DNA from 2 places in the Arthrobacter sp. CC3 genome. Region 2 is predicted to be linked to the other one. Evidence: predicted binding sites of a transcription regulator. Region 2 holds the regulator's gene; the other holds the start of a gene.
What was found. Region 2 encodes HrcA, which represses chaperone genes, less so after heat shock. Its sites were predicted from a motif close to TTNGCACTCGNNNNNNNCGAGTGCNAA; they were not measured.
Positions count from the first base shown of each region.

Region 1: the regulator HrcA is predicted to act here: its motif matches at 4,449-4,475, upstream of groL (chaperonin GroEL).

Region 1 covers NZ_JARCCY010000036.1:4,554-11,638, forward strand. Annotated here, with positions in the region: gene PV761_RS18320 (siderophore-interacting protein) at 1-665, opposite strand, end outside; gene PV761_RS18325 (uracil-DNA glycosylase) at 681-1,448, opposite strand; gene PV761_RS18330 (DUF3263 domain-containing protein) at 1,712-1,999, shown strand; gene PV761_RS18335 (LytR C-terminal domain-containing protein) at 2,048-2,698, shown strand; gene PV761_RS18340 (cold-shock protein) at 2,864-3,067, shown strand; gene PV761_RS18345 (ABC transporter substrate-binding protein) at 3,067-4,362, shown strand; gene groL (chaperonin GroEL) at 4,656-6,284, shown strand; gene PV761_RS18355 (ribonuclease HI family protein) at 6,452-7,085, shown strand, end outside.
Region 2 covers NZ_JARCCY010000004.1:143,410-150,494, reverse strand. Annotated here, with positions in the region: gene hemW (radical SAM family heme chaperone HemW) at 1-234, shown strand, start outside; gene PV761_RS03890 (DUF4870 domain-containing protein) at 304-723, opposite strand; gene PV761_RS03885 (DUF3097 domain-containing protein) at 869-1,720, opposite strand; gene hrcA (heat-inducible transcriptional repressor HrcA) at 1,967-2,980, shown strand; gene dnaJ (molecular chaperone DnaJ) at 3,095-4,222, shown strand; gene PV761_RS03870 (16S rRNA (uracil(1498)-N(3))-methyltransferase) at 4,225-5,001, shown strand; gene PV761_RS03865 (GerMN domain-containing protein) at 5,074-6,036, opposite strand; gene PV761_RS03860 (PhoH family protein) at 6,411-7,085, shown strand, end outside.

The DNA of each region.
Region 1 (7,085 bases), on a different contig from region 2:
CCCTCCGGCCACTCGGCCTCGCGCACGGCGCTGACCAGGAGACCGCTGGCGCCTGCAGGGGTGCCGTTGCGTGGCAGCCACTCGATCCGCAGGCCGGCCGGGGCCGTGATGGGCTGGATCTCGGCGTTGCTGTCCACTTCCAGGAACGCGAGTCCCCGGGCCTGGGGCGGAAGCGACTCAATGGCGGCGGCGATGGCTGGAAGGGCCGCCTCGTCACCGACGAATAGGTGCCAGTCGGCCGCCGGGTCCGGGTTGTAGCCACCCCCCGGTCCGGTGAGTACCAGGCTGTCGCCGGGACGGGCATTGGCAGCCCAGGGGCCGGCCAGGCCTTCGTCACCGTGGATCACGAAGTCGATGGCCAGTTCACGGGCCGCCTCGTCCACCCAACGAACCGTGTAAGTCCGCGTGTGCGGCCATTGTTCGCGGGGCATGGACTCACGGATGGCCCACAGGTCCAGGGGGAGCGGGTATTCAACGCCCGGCTGCGGGAAGGCGATTTTCACGTAACGGTCGACGTAATCGTTGTTCACATAGCTCGAGAAGCCTTCGCCGCCGGCCACGATCCGCACCATGTGCGGCGAGAGTTCTTCGCGCCGGAGGACCGTAAGGTTCGTCTGGGGGCGCGATTTTCGGCTGGCTGACGTGGCGGCGGGGAGGGAAGTCATGGAAGTAAGCCTAGGCTAAGAGACCGGCGGGAGCTCCCAGTCGACGGGCTCCGCGCCCTGCGAACGCAGCAGTTCGTTGGCCTTGCTGAACGGGCGGGACCCGAAGAATCCGCGCGCTGCCGACAACGGGCTGGGGTGGGCGCTGGCAAGCACCGGAGCGTCTCCCAGCAGGGGACGGACGCCCCCTGCATCCTTGCCCCACAGCACAGCCACGAGGGGCGCCGGGCTGCCATCAGGAGTGCGGCGCCCGGCAACGGCGGCGATTGCCGCCGTCGTAATCGGTTCCCAGCCCTTGCCCCGGTGGGATCCGGCCGCTCCCGCACGGACTGTCAGGACACGGTTCAGGAGCAGGACGCCCTGATCCGCCCAGCGGGTGAGGTCCCCATGGACGCGGGCGGGAAGATTGAGGTCGGATTCAAGTTCCTTGTAGATATTCGCAAGGCTCCGCGGAATGGGCCGGGTGTGCCCCTCCACTGCGAAGGACAGCCCGATGGGGTGCCCGGGGGTCGGGTACGGATCCTGGCCCACGATGAGGACCTTGACGCCGGCCAGCGGCTGTTGGAAGGCGCGCAGCACGTTCGACGGCGACGGCAGCACCTGGTGCCCGTCGGCCACTTCCGTAGCGAGGTACTCCAGGACGCTGCGCAGTCCGGCTTCGACCGGCGCCAGCGCCGCCGCCCAGTCCGGGGCCATCAGCCGGTCCAGCGGCATCTGAACCATCTCGGCGAAAGCCAAAGCCTCCACGGCAGGCTCCAGCTCGAACAAAGCTTCAGAATCAAACACGAGTCCATTCTCGCAGTGCTGGACTCCAAGAGGCTGGCGGGCCACATCAGCGTAGGCTCCGTTGTTGCGTGAGGAACGAGCGCAGGAGCCGGTGAATGGAGCCTGTCAGCCTCTCCGCCCCCGCGTCACAGTGCGTAAATGACAGGCGTGTTATTCGCCCGTACCATGGAAAGAGACTTTGATCGGATCAAGTGAAGGAGTTTGCCGTGGCCGAACCTGTGCACGACGACGTCTCACTTGCGGCTGCCGGCAGCCAGGGCGCGGTGGCGAACGGCTTGGTGCCCGCTCCGCAGCAGGGCTCCGGGCTGAGTGAGCGGGACCAGCAAATGCTGGCCCTCGAGCGGCAGTGGTGGAAGTACGCAGGGGCCAAAGAACAGGCCATTCGTGAGCTGTTCGACCTCTCGGCCACCCACTACTACCAGATCCTCAACACGCTGATTGATACCGAGGACGCCCTGGCCCACGACCCCATGCTCGTGAAGAGATTGCGTAGACTACGTACGTCACGCCAACGGGCACGCACGGCGCGCCGTTTGGGCTCTGACGCCTAACAGTCGGGGCTGGGCAATCAGCAAAACCACCAAGGACATCGTTTTACCATGACCAAATACGCTCGGGATGAATTCGACAGGGTCCCGGAGGCCTCTTCACGACAGGGTGTCCACCGGGTCGCCGCCGATGCCCCCCGGCGCCGGCTGGGACCCATCCTGGCGGTCGGCGTTGTGGCGCTCGCCATCGGCCTGGTTGCCTTCCTTTTCCTGCCCAAGCTGGGGTTCGTTCCCACCGGCACCCCGCTGCTGGCGGCAGGGTCCGCCCAGCAAAGCCCCTCCGCCTCACCGTCCGCCGAGGCCACCCAGGGCGCCGGATCCCCGAGTGCTGCGCCCAGCGCAGAGCCAAGTGCGACGCCCTCTACCACTGAAGCGCTCGCGAACAGCGGCACTCCCTCCGCTGAACCCTCCGCCAACGCGCAGGCTGTTGACAAGACCCAGGCCGTGGCCGTCTACAACGGGACCACCACGGCCGGCCTGGCCGGCCGCGTAAGCGCCACCGTGGCCGGGGACGGATGGGCTTTGGGCCCGGTGGGAAACTGGGGAGGAATGCCGCAGCAGTCCTCGGTGATCTACTACAGCGGGGCTGGGCAAAAAGCGAACGCCGAAGCGCTCGGCGAGCTCCTGAACATCACCTCGCTGGTGGACTCCGCCGAGTTCCAGATACCCGTGGTCGTGGTACTCGGGCCCGGGTTCCAGTAGGGAATTTCGGTTACGCCTGAATAACTATTAGGGGCTCGCAGGACAGGGTCCTGCCTCCGGCAAACGGCAGTGGCTAAAGTGATTCCGGACGCCGCATTTGGATGCGGACCGTACCGATGGCGCACAGTGACGTGGGCCGAACAGAAGCAACCGAAAGTGGGCACCATGGCATTGGGAACCGTCAAATGGTTCAACGCCGAAAAAGGCTACGGCTTCATCACTGTCGACGACTCCGGAGACGATGTCTTCGTCCACTGGTCGGCCATCGAGGGTGAGGGCTACCGTGCCCTGGATGAAGGGCAGCGGGTGCAGTTCGAAGTCGGCGAAGGTGAGAAGGGTCCCCAGGCAGAGTACGTCCGGCCGGCCTGATGCTGCCCGCGGCAGTGCACGGCCCAGGCGCTCCTGCCCGCTCCGCCCGGGTGCGGCCACGGTTGTTGTCGGCGGCGGTCCTTGGCGCAGCCACGGCGCTGGTCCTGGCCGGCTGCTCCGGCCAGAGCGGCAACGTGCGGGTTGATTCGGTCGACGCCAATGGCGACGGCACACTGCGCATAGGCATCATCCTGGACAACACCGGAAAACAATCCTTCCTGAACGCCTCCCAGCTTGCCGCCGCAAAACTCGCGGTCCAGGAGATTAACGCCGCGGGCGGCCACAAGGGGCGGCCGGTGGAGCTCCTGCCCGAGAAAATCAGCGAAGACACCGCCTCACAGGCCAAGGAACTCGTGGCGGCCAAGGCTGACGTGGTCATCGGTCCCACTGACTCGAGCCGCGCCCCGGCGGCAATAGATGTCCTGTCGCGGGCCAAAGTGGCCATCATTTCTCCGGCGAACGCCGCGCACGGCCTCACACGGTATAAGAGTGGCGGGTACTACTTCCGCACGTCGGCAGCCGACGTGGCCCAGGCGCCAGTGCTGGTCAAGCTGGCCAAGGACAGCGGCGCCCGGACCGTAGCGGTCCTTCACGAGGACAGCCTGTACGGCAAGGACGTCTCTGTGGCCGTGGCCGCCGCGGCCAAGGCAGCAGGCGTAGGCACGGTGGCCGAGGCCGGATTCACAGCCGGCCAGGCACAGCAGGCGGCCGCAGCCGCGAAGGCCGCCGGCCCGGACGCCGTCATCGTCGTTGCCCGCGCCGGCGCCCAGGGCGCCATAGCGGAACTCAACAACGCGGGCCTGGCGGGCAGCAAGCTGATCCTCAGTGACGGCGCCGTCAACCAGTACGGCTCCGCGCTGGGGTCCAAGGCCCTTGAGGGTGCCCGCGGAATTCTGCCGGGTGTCTTCCCCTCGGCGCATTTCCAGGGCGAACTGGTGGCGGTTGATCCCGGCCTTAGGGACCTGACGTTCGCCGCGGAAACGTACGACGCCGTCAACCTGGCCGCCATCGCGGCCGTTGCGGCGCAGGACGACGCCGGCTCCTCCATCGCTGCCAAGCTGATCGCAGTCTCCGGACCGCAAGGCGCGGGCACGGCTGAACCGTGCAGGAGCTACAAGGACTGTGCCGACGCCCTCAAGGCCGGTAAGCCTGCGGATTACGACGGCGAGTCAGGGCAGATCGGCTTCGATTCCACAGGGGACGTCACCAGCGCCAACTACATGGTGTTCACCTATGCCGCAGATAACAGGGCCAGGATGAGCGGAAGCGAAACCGCCGCCCGTGCCGGCGGCTGATCGCTCCTAGCGTAGCCGGGGCTGCGGCAGGGCCTTTCCGCGCAATGCCTGCTTGCACTCTCCCCGGGGGAGTGCTAATTATTGACTTAGCACTCCCACGGACTGACTGCTAATTCCACGCCCGGTTCCGGCCGGCCGCGGAGAGCGGGAAGGACAAGGAGCGAAAGAAATACCTTGCTGGGGTGAGATCCCATCCGTGCGGCATACAGAGGCCGCCGGTGAAGGGTCGTCCGTCGCGGGCACCGCAGTGAAGGTTCATTCTTAACGACTGTCCCGAAAGGACTACTGCCGTTATGGCCAAGATCATTGCATTTGATGAAGAGGCACGCCGCGGTCTTGAGCGGGGCCTGAACATCCTCGCCGACGCCGTCAAGGTCACCCTCGGCCCGCGTGGACGCAACGTCGTCCTCGAAAAGAAGTGGGGCGCCCCCACGATCACCAACGATGGTGTGTCCATCGCCAAGGAGATCGAGCTGGACGATCCTTACGAAAAGATCGGCGCCGAGCTGGTCAAGGAAGTTGCCAAGAAGACGGATGACGTCGCTGGCGACGGCACCACCACGGCCACCGTGCTCGCACAGGCACTGGTCAAGGAAGGCCTGCGCAACGTCGCAGCCGGCGCTGACCCGCTGTCCCTGAAGCGCGGCATCGAGAAGGCTGTTGAAGCCGTCACCACCGAGCTGCTCGCTTCCGCCAAGGAAATCGAAACCAAGGAAGAGATCGCCGCCACGGCTTCCATCTCCGCCGGTGACGACGAAATCGGCGCGCTGATCGCTGAAGCACTGGACAAGGTCGGCAAGGAAGGTGTTATCACCGTCGAGGAGTCCAACACCTTCGGCCTCGAGCTTGAGCTCACCGAGGGCATGCGCTTCGACAAGGGCTACATCTCCGCTTACTTCGTCACCGACGCTGAGCGTCAGGAAACGGTCCTCGAGGATCCGTACATCCTGATCGTCAACTCCAAGATCTCCAACGTCAAGGAACTGGTTGCTGTCCTCGAAAAGGTCATGCAGTCCTCCAAGCCGCTGCTGATCATTGCCGAAGACATCGAGGGCGAGGCCCTGGCCACCCTGATCGTCAACAAGATCCGTGGCACCTTCAAGTCGGTCGCCGTCAAGGCTCCGGGCTTCGGCGACCGCCGCAAGGCGCAGCTCGCGGACATCGCCATCCTCACCGGTGGCCAGGTCATCTCCGAGGAAGTCGGCCTCAAGCTTGAGACCGCCGGCCTCGAACTCCTGGGCAAGGCACGCAAGGTTGTTGTCACCAAGGACGAGACCACCATCGTCGAAGGTGCCGGCGACGCCGACCAGATCGCCGGCCGCGTTTCCCAGATCCGCGCCGAGATCGAGAACTCCGATTCGGACTACGACCGCGAGAAGCTGCAGGAACGCCTGGCCAAGCTGGCCGGCGGCGTTGCAGTCATCAAGGCCGGTGCCGCAACCGAAGTTGAGCTCAAGGAACGCAAGCACCGCATTGAGGACGCTGTCCGTAACGCGAAGGCTGCCGTTGAAGAAGGCATCGTTGCCGGTGGTGGCGTTGCCCTCATCCAGGCCGGCGCCAAGGCATTCGCCAACCTGCAGCTCGAAGGCGACGAAGCAACGGGCGCCAACATCGTCCGCGTTGCCATCGACGCACCGCTGAAGCAGATCGCGTTCAACGCCGGCCTCGAGCCGGGCGTTGTTGTCGACAAGGTCCGCGGCCTGCCCGCCGGTCACGGTCTGAACGCCGCCACCGGACAGTACGTTGACCTGCTGGCTGCCGGCATCAACGACCCCGTCAAGGTAACGCGCTCTGCCCTGCAGAACGCTGCGTCCATCGCGGGTCTCTTCCTCACCACCGAGGCCGTTGTGGCCGACAAGCCGGAGAAGAACGCTCCGGCCATGGGTGGCGGCGACGAGATGGGCGGCATGGGCGGTTTCTAACCTGCCCAACCGCGCAAAGCGCACCTGAGTGCGGCCCCCTCATTGCGAGGGGGGCCGCACTTTTGCGTTCGGAAGGACGTTCGCACGGACACTGGTGCAGCCACCGTCCGCCGTGGCCGTGCATCACCGAAAGCCACAATGTCGGGCGGGTCTGGCAGGATAGTGCGGTGACGATTACTGCAGCAGCCGACGGTTCGGCTTTAGGAAATCCCGGCCCGGCCGGATGGGCCTGGTACGTGAACGACGACTGCTGGCGGGCAGGCGGGTGGCCGCACGGCACGAATAACCAGGGCGAGCTGATGGCCGTCCTGGATCTTTTCCGTTGCACCGCGCACCTCCCCGAGGAGGAGCTGCATATTCTTTGCGACAGCCAATACGTCATCAACTCGGTCACCAAGTGGATGCCCGGCTGGAAGCGCAAGGGCTGGCGGAAGGCTGACGGCAAGCCGGTCCTGAACGTGGAGATCCTGCGGGAAATCGACCAGGCGCTGACTGGGCGCAAGTACCGCTTCGAATGGGTCCGGGGCCACGCCGGGCACGATCTCAACGAGGCCGCCGACGACCGGGCGCGGGCTGCGGCCACCTCCTATCAGCAGGGCATTGCAGTACGGTCGGGACCGGGTTTTGTCCGCGCCGGCATTGTCCCCGAGGGAGGCGCCTCCACACAGGCCGCGCCCCGGGTGCCGCAGCGCCAGGAATCGCTCACCCTGGCCGGAAGCCGCAACCAGCCGGACCTTTTCACCGAGCCGGACCTATTCAGTGAGCTGGAGACGGACCCCTTCGCGCAGCCGGGGCCGGACG
Region 2 (7,085 bases):
GGCCGCGAAACGCTCGACGCCGAAACCCGGAACGTCGAGCGGGTCATGCTCGAAGCCAGGCTCAGTTCCGGACTCGATGTGTCCTGGCTGGCAAAGTCCGGACAGCACGCGGTGGCCGGGCTGATCGCGGATGGCCTGGTGGATCCCGCGTCGGCCTTCCGCGGCCGGCTGGTGCTCACCTTGAAAGGCCGGCTGCTTGCCGACGCCGTGGTGCGAAGGATCCTGCCCGACTAAGTTACCGGCCGGGTTTGTCCCGGCCGGATGCGACGCCGGTGCTCGGCGCCGCCAATCGCGTTGCGCCCGCTACTTGATCCAGCGCAGGTTGAAGTCGTAGCGGTGCGGCTGGCCCCGGTTCACATGGATTCCGGCAGCAACGGAGAAGCACGTCACGGCGATCCAAATCAGAGTGGCCAGCACCGCGAAGATGTTGCCCACCACCGGCAGCAGCACCAGGATGTTGCAGATGACTGCAGCGATTGTGGGAGGCAGGGTGAAGTTCAGCGCTTCCTTCGATTCCTGCGCCGTGAACGGTCCGCGGTCCTTGAAGATCAGGTAGATCAACAGCGACGGGACGCACCCAAGGATGCCGCCGAAGTGCGCGAGGGTAGCCCACTGCCGGTCCTCGTTGGCCGTCAGCGGCAGGGCGTTGGCGGGGACACCATGATACTGGGGCTGGCCATGGCCGGCCTGGTTGTCCCGTTGTTCACGTGCGTCTTCTGCCAAGGTGTCGTCCTTCGGATTGCAGTGGTGCGGTGGTTCCCGGAAAAGCGGACGCTGCCACAGGAGCAACAACCGCCGTATCAAGAATACTGGTTCACGGGTGCATTCGGAGAGTTCGACTTCCGCCCGGGGCGCTGCTAACTTCTGCCTAGGGCACGGTGAGGAAGTCGATGACCTCTTCCACACGGCCCAGCAGGGACGGTTCCAGGTCGGCGTAAGTGCGTACCGCCCCCAGCAGCTTCTGCCAGCCCAGGCCGATGTCTTCCTTGGTCTCGTGCGGCCAGCCGAAGGCAGTCAGGATCCCGGTCTTCCAGTCCACGCCCCGCGGAATGACCGGCCAGGCGTCAATGCCGAGCACTGCCGGCCGGATTGCCTGCCACACGTCCACGTAGGGATGGCCCACGATCAGGACGTTGCCCGCGGCGCCGGGCGACGCCATCACGGCATCGGCGATCCGTGATTCCTTCGAGTTGGCAACCAGGTGGTCCACCAGCACTCCCAGCCGGCGGCCCGGACCCGGCCGGAATGCTGCAACCGCCGCCGTGAGATCGTCAATGCCGTGCAAGGGCTCGACGACGATGCCCTCCACCCTGAGGTCGTCACCCCAGACTTTTTCCACAAGTTCGGCGTCGTGCTTGCCTTCCACCCAGATGCGGCTGGCCTTGGCCACCTGGGCGCGCTGGCCCGCCACCCGCACGGATCCGGAGGCGGTCCTGCCGGATGCGGCGGAGGCGGCCTGGGCGCGCGGGGCCGGGGGCATCAGCCGGATCGGCAGGCCCTCCAGGAGGAATCCGTAGCCGAGGCGGAACGTGCGGGACTTGCCGCGCCGGTCCTCCAATGCCACAACGTGCATGCCGCCCGACTTTTCCACCCTGGTGACAGCGCCCACCCAGCCGGACTGCACGTCTTCCAGCACCATGCCGCGTTCAACCGGCACTTCGGGAAGTTCGGCTTTCCGGGGAGCCGTGATGTCCTGCGGGCCCCAGTTCTGGTACGACATCGGGTAGACACAACCTTGCGCTAGAAAATGTGAAACAGGAGAAGTGAAACAGGGGCGCCGTGGCTTCACGGACGTGCCTGTCCCGTACCGCTCCGGAGTTTCGCCCGGAGCGGTACCAATGCTAACAACGCGGCGACTCATATTAGACTGGTTAGCACTTAGACATGACGAGTGCTAACGGTAGACGGGATCTGGCAGGCGAAAAAGCCGGTCCGCGGCCCGGGTTAAGCCGATCGGAGGTGGAGAATGAGCGAACCACGCAAGCTAGAAGTACTGCGCGCCATCGTGGAGGACTACGTCCATTCCCGCGAACCTGTGGGCTCCAAAGCCCTGGTGGAGAGACACCATCTGGGAGTCTCCAGCGCCACCATCCGCAATGACATGGCGGCCCTGGAAGATGAGGGCCTGATCACGGCGCCGCACACCAGCGCGGGGAGGATCCCCACTGACAAGGGCTACCGGCTCTTCGTCGACCAGATTTCCGCCGTCAAGCCGCTGTCGCAGGCCGAACGCCGGGCCATCCAGACGCTGCTCGAAGGTTCGGACGACCTGGACGACGTCCTGGAGCGTACCGTGCGGCTGCTGTCGCAGCTGACCAACCAGGTGGCCGTGGTGCAGTATCCGCACCTCAGCCGTGCCATGGTGCGGCACATCGAGTTTGTGCTGCTGGCGCCGCGCCAGGTCCTCGCTGTCTTGATTGCGGACACCGGAAAGGTCGAACAACGGGTCATCGACGTCGGCCAGGAGCTCAGCGACGAGGCCGTCGCAGGCCTCCGCACACGGTTCCTGAAGAGCCTGGCGGGGACACCGCTGAGCCTGCTCCCGCAAGCGCTGCCCGCCGTCGTCGCAAGCTGTGAACCGGCACGCCGGCACGCCGCCCAGGCGCTGGCCCGCGGCCTGGATGCCCTGGCCAGCAGTACCCGCGAAGAACGGATGGTCATGGCTGGCACCGCCAACCTCGCGCGGTCCAACGTTGACTTCCCGCTGAGCATCGGCCCGGTCCTCGAGGCGCTTGAGGAACAGGTGGTCATGCTCCGCCTGCTCAGCGAGATGGCGCAGGACCCCCGCGGCGTGACCGTCAGCATCGGCCGGGAGAATCCCTACGACGGCCTCGCGGAAGCCTCGGTGGTGGCCACGGGCTACGGGCCCGGTTCCAGTGCCAAGGTGGGCGTACTTGGGCCCACCCGGATGGACTATCCCACCACCATGGCCGCGGTCCGTGCCGTGGCACGCTACCTTTCCAGGATCCTCGGGCCTTGACCGGCCCTTCATCAGCCAACCAGGCTTCCGTGTCCCGGCTTCCGGGGGCGGCAGCAGCATCATAGGCACCACCCAAGGCATTACAGGCAGTACAACCAGGAAGAGATACGAACTTTGAGCAGCCACTACGACGTTCTTGGAGTCTCACCCGAAGCGACGGGCGAAGAGATCAAGAAGGCCTACCGAAAGCTTGCGCGCACGTTGCACCCGGACGTGAACCCCGGGGAGGATGCCTCGGACCGCTTCAAGGCTGTCACGCACGCCTATGAAGTGCTGTCCGATCCGCAGAAGCGCCGCGTCTACGACACCACCGGCAACGAGAACGGCACTGACAACGGTTTCGGCGGCGCCGGCTACTCGGGGCAGGGTTTCGCCTTCCAGGACATTTTCGACACCTTCTTCGGTGCGGGCGGCTCGTCCGGACCTGCCTCGCGCGTCCGCCGCGGGCAGGATGCCCTCATCAGCGTCCGCATCGACCTCCGCGACGCCGTCTTCGGCGTCAACAAGAAGCTCGAAGTGGACACGGCCGTAACGTGCCCCACCTGTGAAGGCTCCTGCTGCCAGCCCGGGACCCACCCCGTCCGCTGTGACATCTGCGGTGGCAGCGGCCAGGTCCAGCGGGCCGTCCGTTCCATCCTGGGCCAGGTCATGACCGCGGCGCCCTGCGGCTCCTGCGAGGGCTTCGGAACCGTCATCAAGGATCCCTGCAACGAGTGCAACGGGCAGGGCCGCATCCGCAGCCGGCGTTCGCTGACCGTCAAGGTCCCTGCCGGCGTGGCCACCGGAACCCGGATCCAGCTGGGCGGCCAGGGCGAAGCCGGACCCGCCGGCGGACCTTCTGGCGACCTCTACGTGGAGATCCGGGTCAACAATGACGCCACCTACGTACGCGACGGCGATGACCTCCACGCGACCCTGCACATCCCGATGACTGCAGCAGCCCTTGGCACCGAACTGAGCCTGGACACCTTCGACGGCCAGCAGGAGATCGACGTCAAGGCGGGTACCCAGTCCGGCGAAGTCATCACCCTTCGCGGCCTCGGCGTGACCCACCTCCGGGGCTACGGCCGCGGCGACCTGAAAGTCCACCTCCAGGTCGAGACTCCGGCCAAGCTTGATGCCGCGCAGGAAGACCTGCTGCGCCAGCTCGCGAAACTCCGTGGCGAGCAGTACACCGAAGGGAAACTCTCCGCCAGCGGCGGTGTCTTCGCCAAGCTGCGGGACCGGCTCGGTAACCTGTAGCGGTGAGCAACCCGGTCTTTTTCGCAACCCCCGGAGCCCTGGACCACCAGGCTCCCGGTTCGCACTTTGTCCTCGAAGGCGCAGAAGCGAGGCATGCGGTCACCGTCAAGCGGATTGCCGTGGGGGAGTCCGTTGACATCGCCGACGGCGCTGGCAAAAGGCTGACCGGCACGGTCGCCGCCGTTGGCCAGGGTGAACTGACAGTGGAGTGTTCCGTCCTCGACACCGAGGAGCGCCCGGACCTCCGCCTGGTCCTGGTCCAGGCATTGGCCAAAGGCGACCGGGACGAACTCGCCGCAGAAACCGCCACCGAACTGGGGATCGACGCCATCATCCCGTGGCAGTCCGAACGGTCCATCGTCCGATGGAAAGGCGAACGGGCCGCGAAGGCCCATGCCAAATGGCAGTCCGTGGTGACTGCAGCTGCCAAACAGGCGCGGCGGGCCTGGATTCCCGAAGTCCGGGCCGCCGTCGACGGTGCCGGACTTCAGGCGGCAGTCTCCGCCGCGGACCTGGCCATCATCCTCCATGAGGATGCCGTGCGCCCGCTACGGAGCGTGCTCGAGGCGTGGTGCGGGAACAACTCCGGTGCACCGGTGCCGGGGCCGCGCGAAATCCTGCTGATTGTGGGGCCCGAAGGCGGCATCAGTCCGCGGGAGGTCACCCGGCTGTGCGGGGCCGGCGCCGTGACGGCGCTTCTGGGCCACCACGTGCTGAGGTCGTCCACGGCAGGACCGGCCGCCACCGTCCTCGCCAGCGACATCCTGGGCCGCTGGTAGCCACCGGACACCGGCAGCGGCTGTCCACGGGCGCCACGTGGCGTTGCCCCTCCAGGGGGAAGCGCTCAGGCGCTAGGCAACCTTGAAACCGCGGGAGTCCACGTTCAGTTCCCGGTCGGGTTTCCCGGGGTCGGCCTGGAATACCCGGATCTCATAGTTTCCAGGTGCCAGGTTGACATTCAGCGAGAAGAGTCCGGACTGTGCCTGGTCTGCCGAGGCGGTGACATCGCCGCCCAAATAGGCCGTCTTGTCACTGCTGCCGTCGACTTTCAGGATTTTCCACTTGAGTTTTCCCCCGGGCAGCGTGCTTCGTCCGCTGATCTTGACACTGCCGTCGGGGACGCCCACACCCTCCTGGGGATCGATGATCCATACCGGAGCCACCATGCCCGCCCCGCGGGGAGTGGGGCTGCCGAGCCGAACGTGGTTGAAGGCCAGGTAATCCGTGTGCCCGTCAACCAGGATGACCACCTGGATCTGCTGGCCCGAGTCCACCAGCCCTGAGCTCGCTCCCGCGGCCGTTGCCGTGTAGACCAGCTGCTGGATGGCGCGCTTGGCCATGTCCTCGTCGAGGTTGCTGTTGAAGGCATCCGGTGAGACGTCCACCGTGATGACGTTCTTGCCGGAAATCGACGTAGCCAGCTTCTTCGGGTTCTGCCACGGCGTGAAGTAGTCGGGATCCAGCGGCTTATCCGACATCATGGAGCGCAGGGCCCTGGTCACCGGGTTTTCCTGCTCCGGGACATCGCGGAATTCGCGGTACAGGAAGACGTTCTCGTTGCTGCGCCCGATCCAGTACACCGGTGCCTTGTTGGAAGCCTGCGTGGTTTCCAGTGGAGCACTCGTGCTGGGAACGCCCGCGGTGGCGGACCCGGTGACGGTCTGGGGCGTGCTGGCAGCGGTGTTTGTGGACGGCTGGGGAGTGGCGACGCAGGAGGACAGCACCATGGCGGCGGGCAGCACAAACAGGAGCACGGCGGAACGTTTCCGCCTGCCTCCTGCTGCCTGCCGGCGTCGTGGGTTCCTGCTCTCCATGGTGATCCCGGTACCTGCCCTGTCCTATAAACGTTGTCGATGAAGTGGTCCGTGGCGGGCGAAAGCCCGCGATGGATTCCAGCATTACATAGAGTTCCAGGCGCCCTGCGGCGTTTGCGGACGGATTGCCGAACTGCAACGGGAACGATACGAGGCCGATACGAAGTTGATACCTAATGACGGGAATCTGCAACGAAGCGGTCGCGGCCAAATGCCTGGCGGGCACGCCCCGCGGCCCCTGGACGGCTTACTGGCGTAAGATATAAGGACTCGGCCGCGCACGGAGTCCGACGCTGAAGCAGCGGGGGCGAAGTGATCGGCCAGAGAAACAATTTTCCTAACTGGAGGGGACCAGAGGCCCGCAGGCCGGCACCATGACTGAAGCAACAAACGGAAGGCCCCGGTTCAGCGCCGGTGAGCGCACCACAGGTGAATTTCCCCACAGTCTTCCCGGTGTCCGGACGGAGGTGGTCATCTTCGACAACTCCGAACAGATGGTTCAGTCCCTCGGCAGTCACGACGAGGCCCTCCGTTTTATCGAGGAACAGTTTCCTGCCGTGGATTTCCATGTCCGCGGCAATGAACTGGCCATCAGCGGCCCCGCGGCCGACGTTCCCAGGATCATGCGCCTGCTCCATGAAGTAAGGGGCCTCGTTGACCGGGGCACAGTCATCACACCGGCGGTGCTGCAGCAGCTCGCTGCCCTGCTCCGGAGCCAGTCGCTCCAGAACCCCGTTGAGGTGCTGACCTACAACATCCTCTCGAGCCGTGGCAAGACGATCCGGCCGAAGACCCTGAACCAGAAGAATTATGTGGACGCCATCGACGCGAACACGGTGATCTTTGGAATCGGACCGGCCGGCACCGGCAAGACCTTCCTCGCCATGGCAAAGGCCGTCCAGGCCCTGCAGCAGAAGGAAGTCAGCCGCATCATCCTCACCAGGCCGGCGGTGGAGGCCGGCGAACGGCTGGGCTTCCTGCCCGGGACGCTCAGCGACAAGATCGATCCGTACCTGCGGCCGCTCTACGATGCGCTCCACGACATGATG